3 regions of the Cryptosporangium sp. NPDC051539 genome follow, and region 3 is predicted to be linked to each of the others. Evidence: riboswitches for the same ligand, from Rfam matches in the RefSeq annotation. Region 3 holds a riboswitch; each other region holds the start of a gene.
The links. Region 3 has a riboswitch for cobalamin ahead of cobN (cobaltochelatase subunit CobN). Riboswitches for the same ligand answer to the same signal wherever they lie in the genome.
Positions count from the first base shown of each region.

Region 1: another riboswitch for cobalamin. It lies ahead of ACIBZJ_RS04545 (CbtB-domain containing protein); the one in region 3 lies ahead of cobN (cobaltochelatase subunit CobN).
Region 2: another riboswitch for cobalamin. It lies ahead of ACIBZJ_RS34360 (ribonucleoside-diphosphate reductase subunit alpha); the one in region 3 lies ahead of cobN (cobaltochelatase subunit CobN).

Region 1 is NZ_JBITDV010000001.1:965,541-969,763, forward strand. Features, by position in the region: gene ACIBZJ_RS04530 (hypothetical protein) at 1-212, opposite strand, end outside; gene ACIBZJ_RS04535 (SAM-dependent methyltransferase) at 306-1,112, opposite strand; gene ACIBZJ_RS04540 (CbtA family protein) at 1,279-2,142, opposite strand; gene ACIBZJ_RS04545 (CbtB-domain containing protein) at 2,142-2,318, opposite strand; adenosylcobalamin (AdoCbl) riboswitch at 2,419-2,510, opposite strand; gene ACIBZJ_RS04550 (MerR family transcriptional regulator) at 2,649-3,077, opposite strand; gene ACIBZJ_RS04555 (hypothetical protein) at 3,074-3,385, opposite strand; gene ACIBZJ_RS04560 (hypothetical protein) at 3,473-4,036, shown strand.
Region 2 is NZ_JBITDV010000013.1:110,923-115,145, reverse strand. Features, by position in the region: gene ACIBZJ_RS34365 (ribonucleotide-diphosphate reductase subunit beta) at 1-925, opposite strand, end outside; gene ACIBZJ_RS34360 (ribonucleoside-diphosphate reductase subunit alpha) at 925-3,228, opposite strand; cobalamin riboswitch at 3,396-3,657, opposite strand; gene ACIBZJ_RS34355 (BTAD domain-containing putative transcriptional regulator) at 3,718-4,223, opposite strand, start outside.
Region 3 is NZ_JBITDV010000012.1:340,191-344,413, forward strand. Features, by position in the region: gene ACIBZJ_RS33660 (precorrin-2 C(20)-methyltransferase) at 1-693, opposite strand, end outside; gene ACIBZJ_RS33665 (precorrin-8X methylmutase) at 693-1,322, opposite strand; gene ACIBZJ_RS33670 (precorrin-3B synthase) at 1,323-2,594, opposite strand; cobalamin riboswitch at 2,683-2,807, shown strand; gene cobN (cobaltochelatase subunit CobN) at 2,884-4,223, shown strand, end outside.

The DNA.
Region 1 (4,223 bases), on a different contig from region 3:
GCCCACGCGGTGTAGCCGACCACCACGGCCAGCACCAGCATCAGCATCACCGAGCTACCGGCGTCGGCGGCCCGGATGAACAACCCGACCGCCACCACGCCGGCGGCGACACCCGCGACCGACCAGGTGAGCTGGCGGCCGGAGCGGCGGGCCGCCCGGCCCGTCCCGCCCAGCCCGGCGGCTAACAGCACAGCGAGCAGAAACGCGATCACATCGCCTCCCCAGGGGCACGACGTCCGTTTCTGCCCTGTTATCCGATACCGCCCTCTGCCGAAACGTCTCCAGGTCAGGGCCGCCGCCGACGCTCAGCGAAGCCGGCCCACTCCGCCCAGGCAGGCCACATCGGCCGGGTCCGGACGCTCGCCCTCGCCCGGCCGCCACTCCGAGATCACCGTGATGCCGGGTTCGACGAGCTCCATGCCGTCGAAATACCCGGCCAGCTCGGCGCCGCTGCGGAGCTGGAACTCCCCGCCGCCCCGCGTCATGGCCGCCAGCGTGTCGGCGGTGGCCGGCGGCAGGTAGTCGGCGCTGCCGTGCGAGATGGCCAGGAAACTCCCGGCCGGCAACGCGTCGGTGAGCGTCCGGACCAGCGCGTACGAATCCGCCTGCGAGTCCGGGACGAAGTGCAGCACCGCGATCAGCATCAGCGCCACCGGCTGCGACAGGTCGAGCGACTCGGCGGCGCGCGACAGGATGCGGGCCGGGTCCCGCAGGTCGGCCTCGAGGTAGGAGGTCTCCCCCTGGCGCGTCGACGTCAGCAGCGCCCGGGCGTGCGTCATCACCAGCGGGTCGTTGTCGACGTAGACGATCCGCGACTCGGGCGCGATGCGCTGTGCGACCTCGTGCGTGTTGTCGGCGGTCGGCAGCCCGGTGCCGACGTCGAGGAACTGCCGGATCCCGGCCTCGCGGGCCAGGTACGTGACGACCCGTCGCAGGAACGCGCGGTTCTGCACCGCCCAGACCCGCGCGGTCGGGAAGATCTGGGCCATCTGCTCGCCCGACTCGCGGTCGACGGCGAAGTTGTCCTTGCCGCCGAGCCAGTAGTTGTACCGGCGGGCGGAGTGGGGCACCGTCGTGTCGATGCCCGCGAACACGGGCGAGTCCGAACTCATGGCGGCGCCTCTCGGTCTGCTCCCCGAATCTCGCGCCGTTCATCGTACTGATGCGATTGCGCCATCCGTCGGCGGTCAGTCGCCAGTGAACCTACCGGCGGTGTTCCGCCGGGCGGCGTAGAAAAAAGGGCGGGACCGTCACGCGTGGTCCCGCCCCGATCCGGCCTCAGGCCGGTACCGCGTCCGGGGCGCCGGTGGGCGCGGCTGCCGTCCGCGGGGCGAGCACACGCTCGGCGAGCGGACCGAAGACCAGGCCGAACGCGCCCCAGAGGACGAGCTGGGCCCCGACCGAGTACAGACGGAACGTGGCCAGCACGTCGGCCGGGAAGCCCTCGTAGACGATCCGGCCGCTCGGATCACGCAGCGGGAGGGGCGTCTCGGTGGCGCGTTCGCTGCCGGTCGCGGCCACGTTCGCCGCGAGGTGGCCGAGCGGCGGCAGCAGCAGCATCACGACCCCGCAGGCGACGACGTACGCACCGCCGGCCAGCAGCGTCGCGTTCCAGTTCCCGAAGCGGGGCGCGAGCCGCTGGCCGAGCCAGACCGCACCGCCGAGGAACACCAGCGACGCGAGCACCATCAGCAGGTACAGGCCACCGCGGGTGCCGATCGTGTCGTCGTTGCCGACCGCGGGCGGGTTGGCCGGGTACTTCAGCCAGGGCACCAGGAACAGCCCGACGAACGCACCGCCGGCGACCAGCATCGCCAGCACGCGCGGCCGTACGGCCCCGACCCGGCCGAGGCAGATCGCGTAGATCACGGTGGCCAGCAGGCCCATCGCGAGACCGAACACGATCATGCCGACGCCGATCCCGACGTTGGCCTGGACGGCCCGGGTGAACGTCTCCGGCTCCGGGCCCGGGATCGGCAGGCGGGCTGCCTGGTCGAGCGCCTCCTGGGCGGCGCCGCGACCCTGTTCGTAGTCGATGGCCTTCTGGATCTGCGGTTCGGCGAAGATCCGCGCGAAGACGAACGCGCACAGGCCACCGATCCCGCCGGCCAAAGCGCCGCGCAGGAGCAGTTTCAGCTCCATCAGTGGCAGGGGAAACCGATGAAGTGACGCGCGTCGTGCACGAACTCGTGGATGTGCACGTCGTTGCCGAAGACCGAGACCGCACCCTGGTCGACGCCGACGAAGTAGTAGGCCAGCAGGGCCAGTAACGCGGCGGCACCGAGGTAGACGGCACCGCGCGAGCCGGAGATGACCACCGGCGTGGCAGCGGGCCTGGCCGTGGGCCGGACAGCGGCGGACGGAGTTGTCACGTAAAGCCTCCTCTGGGGATCGTGCGTCCCCTTGCATGTAGGGCCTCGAGACGGCGCCAGTATCTGACTCACCGGCGGGAGCCGGCACACAGTGGCGCGACCGTGCTGGGTTTTCACCAGCTTCCTCGCACCGTCACGTGGGTTCGAACATAAGGCCGGACGGCTGCGGGGGTCAACCAGCAGGCGCGCCGGGCGGCACGCGAGGTCAGCAGGGGCAGTCGTCTCCGTACCCGGAACCGGCAGCGGACGCGGGCCCGGTCCCAGGGGCCGGTGCGGTCATCGGGGGGTCTCCAGGGCGCGGATCGTCAGGTCGGCGAAAGGGAGCGGGCAGCAGTCGCTCGCGGCGCACGCGGACAGGTCGTCGCACCCGGCGTCCAGCGCCTCGGCCAGCGTGTCGCGGATCGTCCGCAGGTCCCGGATCCGCTCCTCCACCTCGACGAGCTTCTCCCGCGCCCGGGCCCGCAGCCCGTGGTGACGGCGCCGCCCGACCTCCAGCAGGTCCGCGACCTCGTCAAGTGTGAACCCCAACCGCTGCGCGACCTTGATCACCCGCAGCACGGTCACCGCCTCGGCCGGGTACACGCGGTGGCCACCGGGCGTCCGGGCGGGCTCGGCCAGCAGTCCCCGGCGCTCGTAGTACCGGAGCGTCTGGGTGTTCACTCCGGCCGCTGCGGCGACCTCGCCGGTGCGGAGCGTGCCGCTCACGCCGGGACCCGTTCCAGCAGGCCGTCGAGCACCGCGATCCGGGCCGGCGGCACCTCGATCTCGAGCCAGAACTCCGAGGGACCGGCCGGGCCGAACCCGAACCGGAAGAACGAGCAGCATTGCGTCTCACGCGCCGCCAGGTCCTCCGCCCGCGCCCGGTGCGACGCGATCAGCAGCAACCGGACCCGCGTCGGCGTGACGCGCTCGGTGCGCCGTACCGCGTCGCGGAACAAATCGTCGAACTCGGCCACCCGGAACGGCTGCGCGGCCGTGGGCAGCGTGCATCCGGAAGGCATCCAATCGGTCATGGCTCGACGGTAAGCCCGTACCCGGGTACCGGATGCAAGTCCTTGCCCGCCGCGTTCCCGGGATCGGGTTCTGGCATGATCTGCGCCATGACGAACCAGGGACTGCTGCGCGAGGCGCGCGCCCTGATGTTCGTCCTGGTGTGTCTGAGCCTGTCGGTGGCGTTGCACAGCTGGGCGCACGGGCAGGTGCCGCCGGTGATCGCGGTTCTCGCCGGTGCCGGTCTCGTCGTGCCGGTCGCGATGGTGCTGACCGGCCGTCAGCGCGGGTTGCCGGTGATCGCGGGTGCTCTCGCGGTGACGCAGGCCGGGCTGCACGCGCTGTTCACGCTCGTCCCGGCGGGCGGCATGCACGCGATGATGGCCATGCCCGGTGCCGGCACCATGGTCGCCGCCCACGTGGCGGCCGGGAGCCTGGCGGCGCTGTGGCTGCATGCCGGGGAGGTCGCGGTCTGGCGCCTGGTGCGCCGGCTCGCCGGCCGGTTGCCTGTGCTCGGCCGGCTGTTCGCGCTGATCGGGCTGCGTCCCGTGGTGCCCGCGCCGCGCCGCTTCCGCCCGCGGCTGGTCGAGCTCGCGGCGCCGCTTCCGGAGCCATCGTGGCTCCGGGTCGTCAGTCACCGAGGGCCTCCGAGCGCCCTCACCGTGACCGCCTGACCGTCCCGCCCGCCGACGTGCGCGCACCGGGCCGGTAGCGCGGCCGCCCGTCGACTCCCGCCGGGGACCCGGCACCCGTAGCGCCGATCGATCGGCGCTCGTGAGGTCGGACGACCACCGTCGCCGGACCGCCTCGCGGGCCGGTCGACGGTGCGCGGCTGGCCGCGCGCCGCTGGACCGGTCGGCC
Region 2 (4,223 bases), on a different contig from region 3:
AGTTCGACAGCTCCTGGACGTCCTGCAGGTCCATGAATCCGAACGGGTTCGACGAGGAGTAGACCGGGTCGAGCCCGAGCTGCCGCAGCCGCCGGTCGGCGACGTGCTGCAGGTATTCACGCATGTCGATCAGGGACAGACCCGGGACGCCCTGACCGACGAGGTCCTCAGCGAACTGGGTCTCGCACTCGACCGCCTCGGCGAGCATGTCCCGGACCTGGCGGGCCATCTCGTCGTCGAAGAGGTCGGGTTCCTCGCGGCGGGCGGTCTCGACGACGTCGAACGCGAACGCCATGTGCATCGACTCGTCGCGGAACACCCAGTTCGTACCGGACGCGAGACCGTGCAGCAGGCCGCGCGAGCGCAAGAAGTAGACGTAGGCGAACGCGCCGTAGAAGAACAGCCCTTCGATGCACGCGGCGAAGCAGATGAGGTTGAGCAGGAACGCCCGCCGGTCGTCCTTCGTCTCGAGTTGCTTCAGATCACCGAGCGAGTCGATCCAGCGGAAACAGAACTCTGCCTTCCGCGCGATCGACGGGATGTTCTCGACCGCGGCGAAGGCTTCGAAGCGCTGCTGCTCGTCGGGGACGTAGGTGTCGAGCAGGTTCAGGTAGAACTGGACGTGCACGGCCTCCTCGAACAGCTGCCTCGAGAGGTAGAGACGCCCTTCCGGCGAGTTCACGTGCTGGTAGAGGTTCAGCACGAGGTTGTTCGCGACGATCGTGTCGCCGGTGGCGAAGAACGCGACGAGCCGCGACACCAGGTGGCGCTCGGCCTCCGACAGCTTCGCGAGGTCCTTCAGATCGGTGTGGAGGTCGACTTCTTCGACGGTCCAGGTGTTCTTGATCGCATCTTTGAAGCGGTCGAAGAAGTGCGGGTAACGCATGGGACGCAACGTGAGGTCCATGCCGGGGTCGAGAAGCATTACTGGCAGGCCTCGCAGGATTCGGGGTTTTCCAGGGAGCAGGCGATGGCCTCGTCGGTGGCGACCGGTGTGACCGTGGCCTGCTGGATCCGGGTCGCCGGGCGCGACCGCAGGTAGTAGGTGCTCTTGAGGCCGGTCTTCCAGGCGTAGGAGTACATCGAGGAGAGCTTGCCGATCGTCGGCGACGCGAGGAACAGGTTCAGCGACTGGGACTGGTCGATGAACGGCGCACGGGCGGCGGCGAGATCGATCAGCGCCCGCTGGGGCAGCTCCCACGCGGTACGAAAGACGCTCTTGACGTCGTCCGGGAGCTGGGTGAGGCCCTGGACCGAGCCGTCGGCCTGCTTGATCGTGTTGCGGACCTCCGCGGTCCAGTGGCCCCGGGCCTTCAGCTCCCGGACCAGCGCGGTGTTGATCTGCAGGAACTCGCCGGAGAGCGTCTCGCGCTTGAACAGGTTGGACACCTGCGGCTCGATGCACTCGTAGCAGCCGGCGATGCTGGCGATCGTCGCGGTCGGGGCGATCGCGATCAGCAGCGAGTTGCGCAGGCCGGTGGTCGCGACCCGCGCGCGCAGGGCGTCCCACCGTTCGCCGGTGGTCTCGACGTTCCAGAGGTCGGGCTGCAGGTCGCCGCGGGCCGCGCGGGTGTCTTCCCAGGCCGGGTGCGGGCCGTGCTGCTCGGCGAGGTCGGCCGAGCGTTCGAGCGCGGTGAGGTAGATCTCCTCCGCGATCTTCGTGGAGAGCTCTTTCGCCTCCGCCGAGTCGAACGGGAGACGCAGGGCGAAGAACACGTCCTGCAGACCCATCACGCCCAGGCCCACCGGACGCCAGCGCGGGTTGCTCGCCGCGGCCTGGGGCGTCGGGTAGAAGTTGATGTCGATGACGCGGTCGAGGAACGTGACCGCGGTACGGACGGTGCTCTTCAGCCGCTCCCAGTCGATGTCGTCGCCGGTCAGGTGCGCGGCCAGGTTGACCGAACCGAGGTTGCAGACGGCGGTCTCGTCGTCGCTGGAGACCTCGATGATCTCGGTGCAGAGATTGGAGAGGTGGACGACGTTGCCGGGTTTCGCCGTCTGGTTCGCGAGCCGGTTGGACGCGTCCTTGAACGTCATCCAGCCGTTGCCGGTCTGGGCGAGCGTGCGCATCATCTTGCCGAAGAGATCACGAGCCTTGAGCTGACGAACCTGGCGGCCCGCGTGCTCGGCCGCCTCGTAGGCGTTGTCGAAGTCGGCGCCCCAGAGATCCGGGAAGTCCGGGAACTCGTCGGGGTCGAACAGTGACCAGACCCCGTCGTCCTCGACCCGGCGCATGAACAGGTCCGGGATCCAGTTCGCGAGGTTCAGGTTGTGGGTGCGGCGGGCGTCCTCGCCGGTGTTGTCGCGCAGTTCGAGGAACTCCTCGATGTCCGGGTGCCACGGTTCGAGGTAGACGCAGGCCGCGCCCTTGCGGCGTCCGCCCTGGTTGACGGCGGCGACCGACGCGTCGAGCGTGCGCAGGAACGGGACGATGCCGTTGGACTGGCCGTTCGTGCCGCGGATCAACGCACCCCGGCCGCGGACCCGGGAGAAGCCGATCCCGATACCGCCGGCGAACTTCGACAGGTTCGCGACCTGCGCGTACCGCTGGTAGATCGAGTCGAGCTCGTCCTTCGGCGAGTCCACCAGGTAGCAGGACGACATTTGGGTGTGGCGGGTGCCGGAGTTGAACAGCGTCGGCGAACTCGGCAGGTACGCGAGCGAGGCGAGCAGCCGGTAGAAACCGATCGCCTCCTTCGCGGTTGTGCTGAGCCCTGCTGCCACCCGGAGGAGCCAGTACTGCGGGGTCTCGACGACCTCGCGGGTGAGCGGGTGGCGGAGCAGGTACCGGTCGGCCACCGTCCGGAGTCCGAAGTACTCGAAGCGCAGGTCGTTCGTGACGTCGATCGCGTCGTCCAGCTTGCGGGCGTCGCGGGCCACGAAGGCGGCGGTCCCGTCACCGATCAGGCCCTGCTCGTGGCCCAGCGCGATCGACTGGCTGAAGCTCGCGATGCCCTGACCGCGGACTTCCTTGTCGAGGAATCCGGCGAGCAGCCGGGCGGCGAGCCGGGAGTACTGCGGCTCCTCGCCGATCATCTCCGCCGCGGTCTGGATGCTCAGCTGGTCGAGCTCGGCGGTGGTGGCGCCGTCGTAGAGACCGCTGATCGTCTTGGTGGCGACGCGGAGAGGATCGACGTCGGTGAGGTCGGTGGCGTGGCGCTCGACGGCACGGACGATCTTGTTGACGTCGACGGGTTCGGTGGCGCCGTTGCGCTTCCGGACTTGCATCTGCGGCCTGCGCTGAACCGGTGTCTCCGGCGTGGCCTCGGCGGTTGTCACAACTCTCTCCTCGCGAGTACGTCCAGGGTGAGGACGCGCGAGAACAGACACCATCGCGCACAGCGGCGTGCGGGGCTGGCGTCAGCCGTCCCGCGCGGCCTCCGACCGCCGGACCGTTGCCGGTCCGGCGCGCTGGCAGGTCTTCGGACTCGTGGGCTGTGCGCGGGTCGGTACCGCCGGTCGCGCCGTGGGGCGCGCAGGCAGAATCGGTCGCGCGGGCCTACTGGCCGTCGCTTCCCAGGCCGTTGCCGGGCCCAGTGCTTGGTTGACGGCGGTCGTTCCCACTTACCGCTGCGGGGCAGTCCCGGATTCTCACCGGGTTCCCTGTTGCCACGACCGATCTGGACGATCGGCCGAACCAGCTACGAGAGACACCATATCTAGGTGCGCCACAGAAGTCACACACAACATCTCGTGTCGGCGTTTTGCCGGGGCCGCTCAGGCGGATCGGGCGTCGACGGGGCGCCCGAGCAGGTGGGCGACGATCTCGCGGGTGGCCGGTGCCGGCGGCAAGCCCAGCTCGTCGCGCAGCAGCCTGCGCGTGGTGTGGTAGTGCCGGAGCGCTTCGCCCGGGTTGCCTTCCGCGAGGTGCACTTGCAGGACGCGGCGGTGCGCGCTCTCCCGCAACGGCTCGGTCGCACAGGCGCAGAGCGCCGCCTGCAAGGCCACGTGGTAGTGCCCCTCGTGCAGTGCCCGGTCCGCAGCCTCCTCCAGACGGTGCAGGCGTAGCTGACGGAACCGCTCACGCTCCGCGTCGACCCACGGCTCGTCCCAGGCCGGCAGGATCTCGCCGACCAGCTGAGTGATGTCGATCCGTTCGGCGAACGCGTCGTCCTCCACGAGGTGCAGGTCGACCTCGACCACCGGCATGAGACGCATCTGCCCGCCGTCGGTGTCGACGAGGCGCTCGCCGGTCGGCGCAGGCAACCGCCACAGCGTCGACC
Region 3 (4,223 bases):
CATCGAGAAGTACGGCACCGACGACGGGTCGACGTCTCCGAGCGGAGCCACCCGCTCCGCGCCGGTGGTCGCCCGCTCGACGTACCAGGCCTCGTCCAGGCGCCCGGCCGTCTCCAGCGCGGAACGCACCGACCCGAACGTGCGCCCCAGCTTCATGACGACCGCGGGATCGTCACCGGCCAGCCGGTCCGCCAGCGACGGCGTCGGCAGGGTGCCCGGCAGGACCGTCAGCACTTCGTCCCGCTCCACCAGCGGTCGCCCCAGCGCCGCCGACGCCCCGCTCACCGAGGTCACCCCGGGCACGACCACGGCCTCGTACCGAGGCGCCAGCCGCTTGTGCAGGTGCATGTAGGACCCGTAGAAGAACGGATCGCCTTCCGCGAGCACCACCACGTCCCGCCCGGCGTCCAGGTGCACGGCCAGCCGCTCGGCCACCGAGGTGTAGAACTCGTCCAGCGCCCCCTGGTACCCGCCCGGGTGCGACGTCGACTCCGTCGTCACCGGGTAGACCAGCTGCTCCTCGATCTGGCCGGCACGGAGGTAAGGCTCTGCCACCGACCGCGCGACGCTCCGCCCGTGCCGCGCCGAGTGGTACGCGATCACCGGAGCGCCGGAAATCAGCCGTGCGGCTTTCACCGTCACCAGCTCCGGATCGCCCGGTCCGACCCCGACGCCGTACAACCGCCCGCTCATTACTCGTCCTCGCTGGCCAGCGCATTGAGCGCGCCGGCCGTCATCGCGCTGCCGCCCCGGCGCCCGCGCACGATCAGGTACTCCAGCCCGAGGTCGTTCGCGGCCAGCGCGTCCTTCGACTCGGCGGCGCCGATGAACCCCACCGGGATACCGAGCACCGCGGCCGGCCGGGGCGCACCCGCGGCGATCAGGTCGAGCAGGTGGAACAGCGCCGTCGGCGCGTTCCCGATCGCGACGACCGCGCCCTCCATCCGGTCGCGCCAGAGCTCCACCGCCGCCGCGCTGCGGGTCGTGCCCAGCGCGGCCGCCAGCGCGGGCACTCCCGGGTCCGACAGCGTGCAGATCACGTCGTTCGACGACGGCAGCCGCCGCCGCGTCACCCCGGCCGCGACCATCTGCGCGTCGCAGAGGATCGGCGCCCCGGCCCGGAGCGCGGCCACCGCCGCCGGTACCGCGCCCGGCGAGAACGCCAGGTCGCCGACCAGGTCGACCATGCCGCAGGAGTGGATCATCCGCACCGCGACCCGGGCCACGTCGTCCGGCAACCCGCTCAGATCGGCCTCGGCCCGGATCGTCGCGAACGACTGCCGGTAGATCTCCGCACCGTCGCGGATGTACTGCCCGCTCACTTAGCTGCTCCTCCTGGCGGCCGCGACGGTCGCGGCCAGCTCCTCCACGCTCGAGTCCTCGCCGTCGACCCGGTAGCCGTCGTCGGTGGCGAGCACGTCGACGTGCTCGCCCGCCGGGCGTCCGCACCGCCGTTCGCACCCGGCGAAGTGCACGGCCCTCCCGCCGTCGACCGCCGAGGACAACGCGGTGGACGCGTGGCCGCGAACGTCCGCGCGTGACTTCGCGCACCCGGGCCGGCCCGTGCAGGCGGTCGCGGTCGCCCACGGTGACGCCGGATCCGTGATCAGCCCGGCGCTGGTCAGAGCAGCAACGATCGCAGGCGCCTCCGCGGCCGGAATCCCGGGGAGCACCACCCCTCGCCAGGGAGTGACGATGATCTCCTCCCCGGCCACGCTCCTCACGATCCCCATCTGGGCCACGCTCAACCGCCCCAGCGGAGCCCCGAACCCGATCGCCGTCCCGCCGCTCAGCAGGCCGATCAGTCCCGTCGGCACCACCGGTTCGGGTAAGACGTCGGCCGCCGTTCCCGACGCGCCGGGTGAGAACCGTGCGCCGGGTGAGAACCGTGCGCCGGGTGAGGACCGTGCGCCGGGTGAGGACCGTGCGCCGGGTGAGGACCGTGCGCCGGGTGAGATTCGCGCGCCGAGTGCGAGCCGCGCGGCGACGCGGGCGGGGCCGTCGTCCAGCTCGGACAGGCGCCAGGCCCCGGAGGCCTGTGCCTCGCGCTCGGCGAGGAAGGCCCTCGCGGCGGCGATCAGGACCGGAACGGCCTGGTCCGGACCCACCCGCAGGCCGCTGTCGACCCCGGCCAGCAGCAGCCTGTCAGACCCCAGCAGCACGGTCACGTCCGCACCCAGCCCGGCCACGTCGCGGTCGGTGTCCACCGCGAACAGGAACCGGCCGGGGAGCTCGGCCAGCTCCGGCGCACCGCACAGCGCCGCGTCCAGCGCCGACACCACCGCCTGCACCCCACCCAGCGGAGACGCGACGATGTTCCGCACCCGCTCGTGCGTCTCGGACGGGAGCAGCCCGGCCGCGGCCAGCCGTTCGGCGAGCGCCGCCGGGTCGGACACGCCCCGGATCTGCAGATTGGCCCGGGACGTCAACTCGATCGGCCCGAACGGAAGCAACGCGTCCCACTGAGTGAGGCTCACCACGCCGCCCGGCACCCGGATCCGGGCCAGACCGCCGTCCGCCGCCGGGTGGACCTGCAGCGCGCCGGGGCAGCTGTCGGCCGCCGTGCGGCGGGGAGCGGGCGCGGCGGTGGGCATAGCCGGATGCTACGTGTCCCACTTGGCGCCACTTGACGGAAGCGACCGTGATCACCACTGTTGAGAAAGCCAGAAGCGGTGTCGGACGGAGGAAGCCGGTGTGAATCCGGCGCGGTCCCGCCACTGTCACCGGGGAGCGACCTCGCGCTCGAAGCCACTGCGTCACCGCGGGAAGGCATGCGAGGGAGCATCGATCCGGGAGCCAGGAGACTCCGGGCACCGCTGAGGCAACGGACCACCGTTGCCGAACCACGACCCGGGGCGCGGACCCCGAGTGAGGACGCCCCGCGTGATTCTGCTGCTCTCGACGTCGGACACCGACCTGCTCTCGGCGCGGGCGAGCGGGGCTCCCTACCGCCTCGCGAACCCGGCCCGCACAGGGGTAGACGATCTGCCCGCGCTGGTGGACGGCGTGGACCTGGTCGTCGTCCGGATCCTCGGCGGACGCCGGGCCTGGGAAGAGGGCCTGGACGCGCTGCTGGCCGGACCGCGGCCGGTCGTCGTGCTGGGCGGGGAGATCGCACCGGACGCCGACCTGATGCAGCTCTCCACGGTGCCGGCCGGTGTCGCGGCCGAGGCCCACGCCTACCTGGCCCAGGGCGGCGCGCCCAACCTCGAGCAGCTCCACAACTTCCTCAGCGACACGATCCTGCTCACCGGCCTCGGCTTCGAGCCCGCGGCCGACACCCCGACCTGGGGCGTGCTGGAACGGGCTCCGAGGGGCGGGGCTTCGACCCCGGCCAGCGGACCGAACCTCAGCGACCGCGCGCCGGAAACCCGCCGTCCGGTCATCGCGGTCCTGTACTACCGGGCCCACCACGTCGCCGGCAACACCGGGTTCGTGCACTCGCTGTGCGACGCGATCGAGGACGCGGGCGGGCGGGCGCTGCCGGTCTTCTGTGCTTCGCTGCGGACCGCCCCGGAAGAGCTGATCGCGACGCTCGAGACCGCCGACGCGCTGGTCGTGACCGTGCTCGCGGCCGGCGGCACGAAGCCCGCCACCGCGAGCGCCGGTGGCGACGACGACGCCTGGGACGTCGGCGCGCTCGCCGGCCTCGACGTCCCGATCCTGCAGGGCCTCTGCCTCACCAGCAGCCGGGCGACCTGGGACGCCAGTGACGACGGACTGTCCCCGCTGGACAACGCGACCCAGGTCGCGATCCCCGAGTTCGACGGCCGGATCATCACGGTGCCGTTCTCGTTCAAGGAGATCGACGACGACGGGCTGACCGTCTACGTCGCCGACCCCGAGCGCGCGGCCCGGGTGGCCGGCATCGCGGTGAAGCACGGCGTCCTGCGGCACATCCCGGCCGGTGCGAAGAAGATCGCGCTGATGCTCAGCGCGTACCCCACCAAGCACGCCCGGGTGGGCAACGCGGTCGGTCTCGACACGCCGGCCAGCGCCGTGAAACTGCTGCGGGCGCTGCGGGACCACGGCTACCGGGTGGGAGACCTCCCGGGCGTCGAGTCGCAGGACGGCGACGCGCTGATCCACGCGCTGATCGCCGCCGGCGGCCACGACACCGCCTGGCTCACCGAGGAGCAACTCGCCGCGAACCCGGTGCGGATCCCGGGCGCGGTCTACCAGGAGTACTTCGACTCGCTCGATCCCGGGCTGCGCGAACGGAT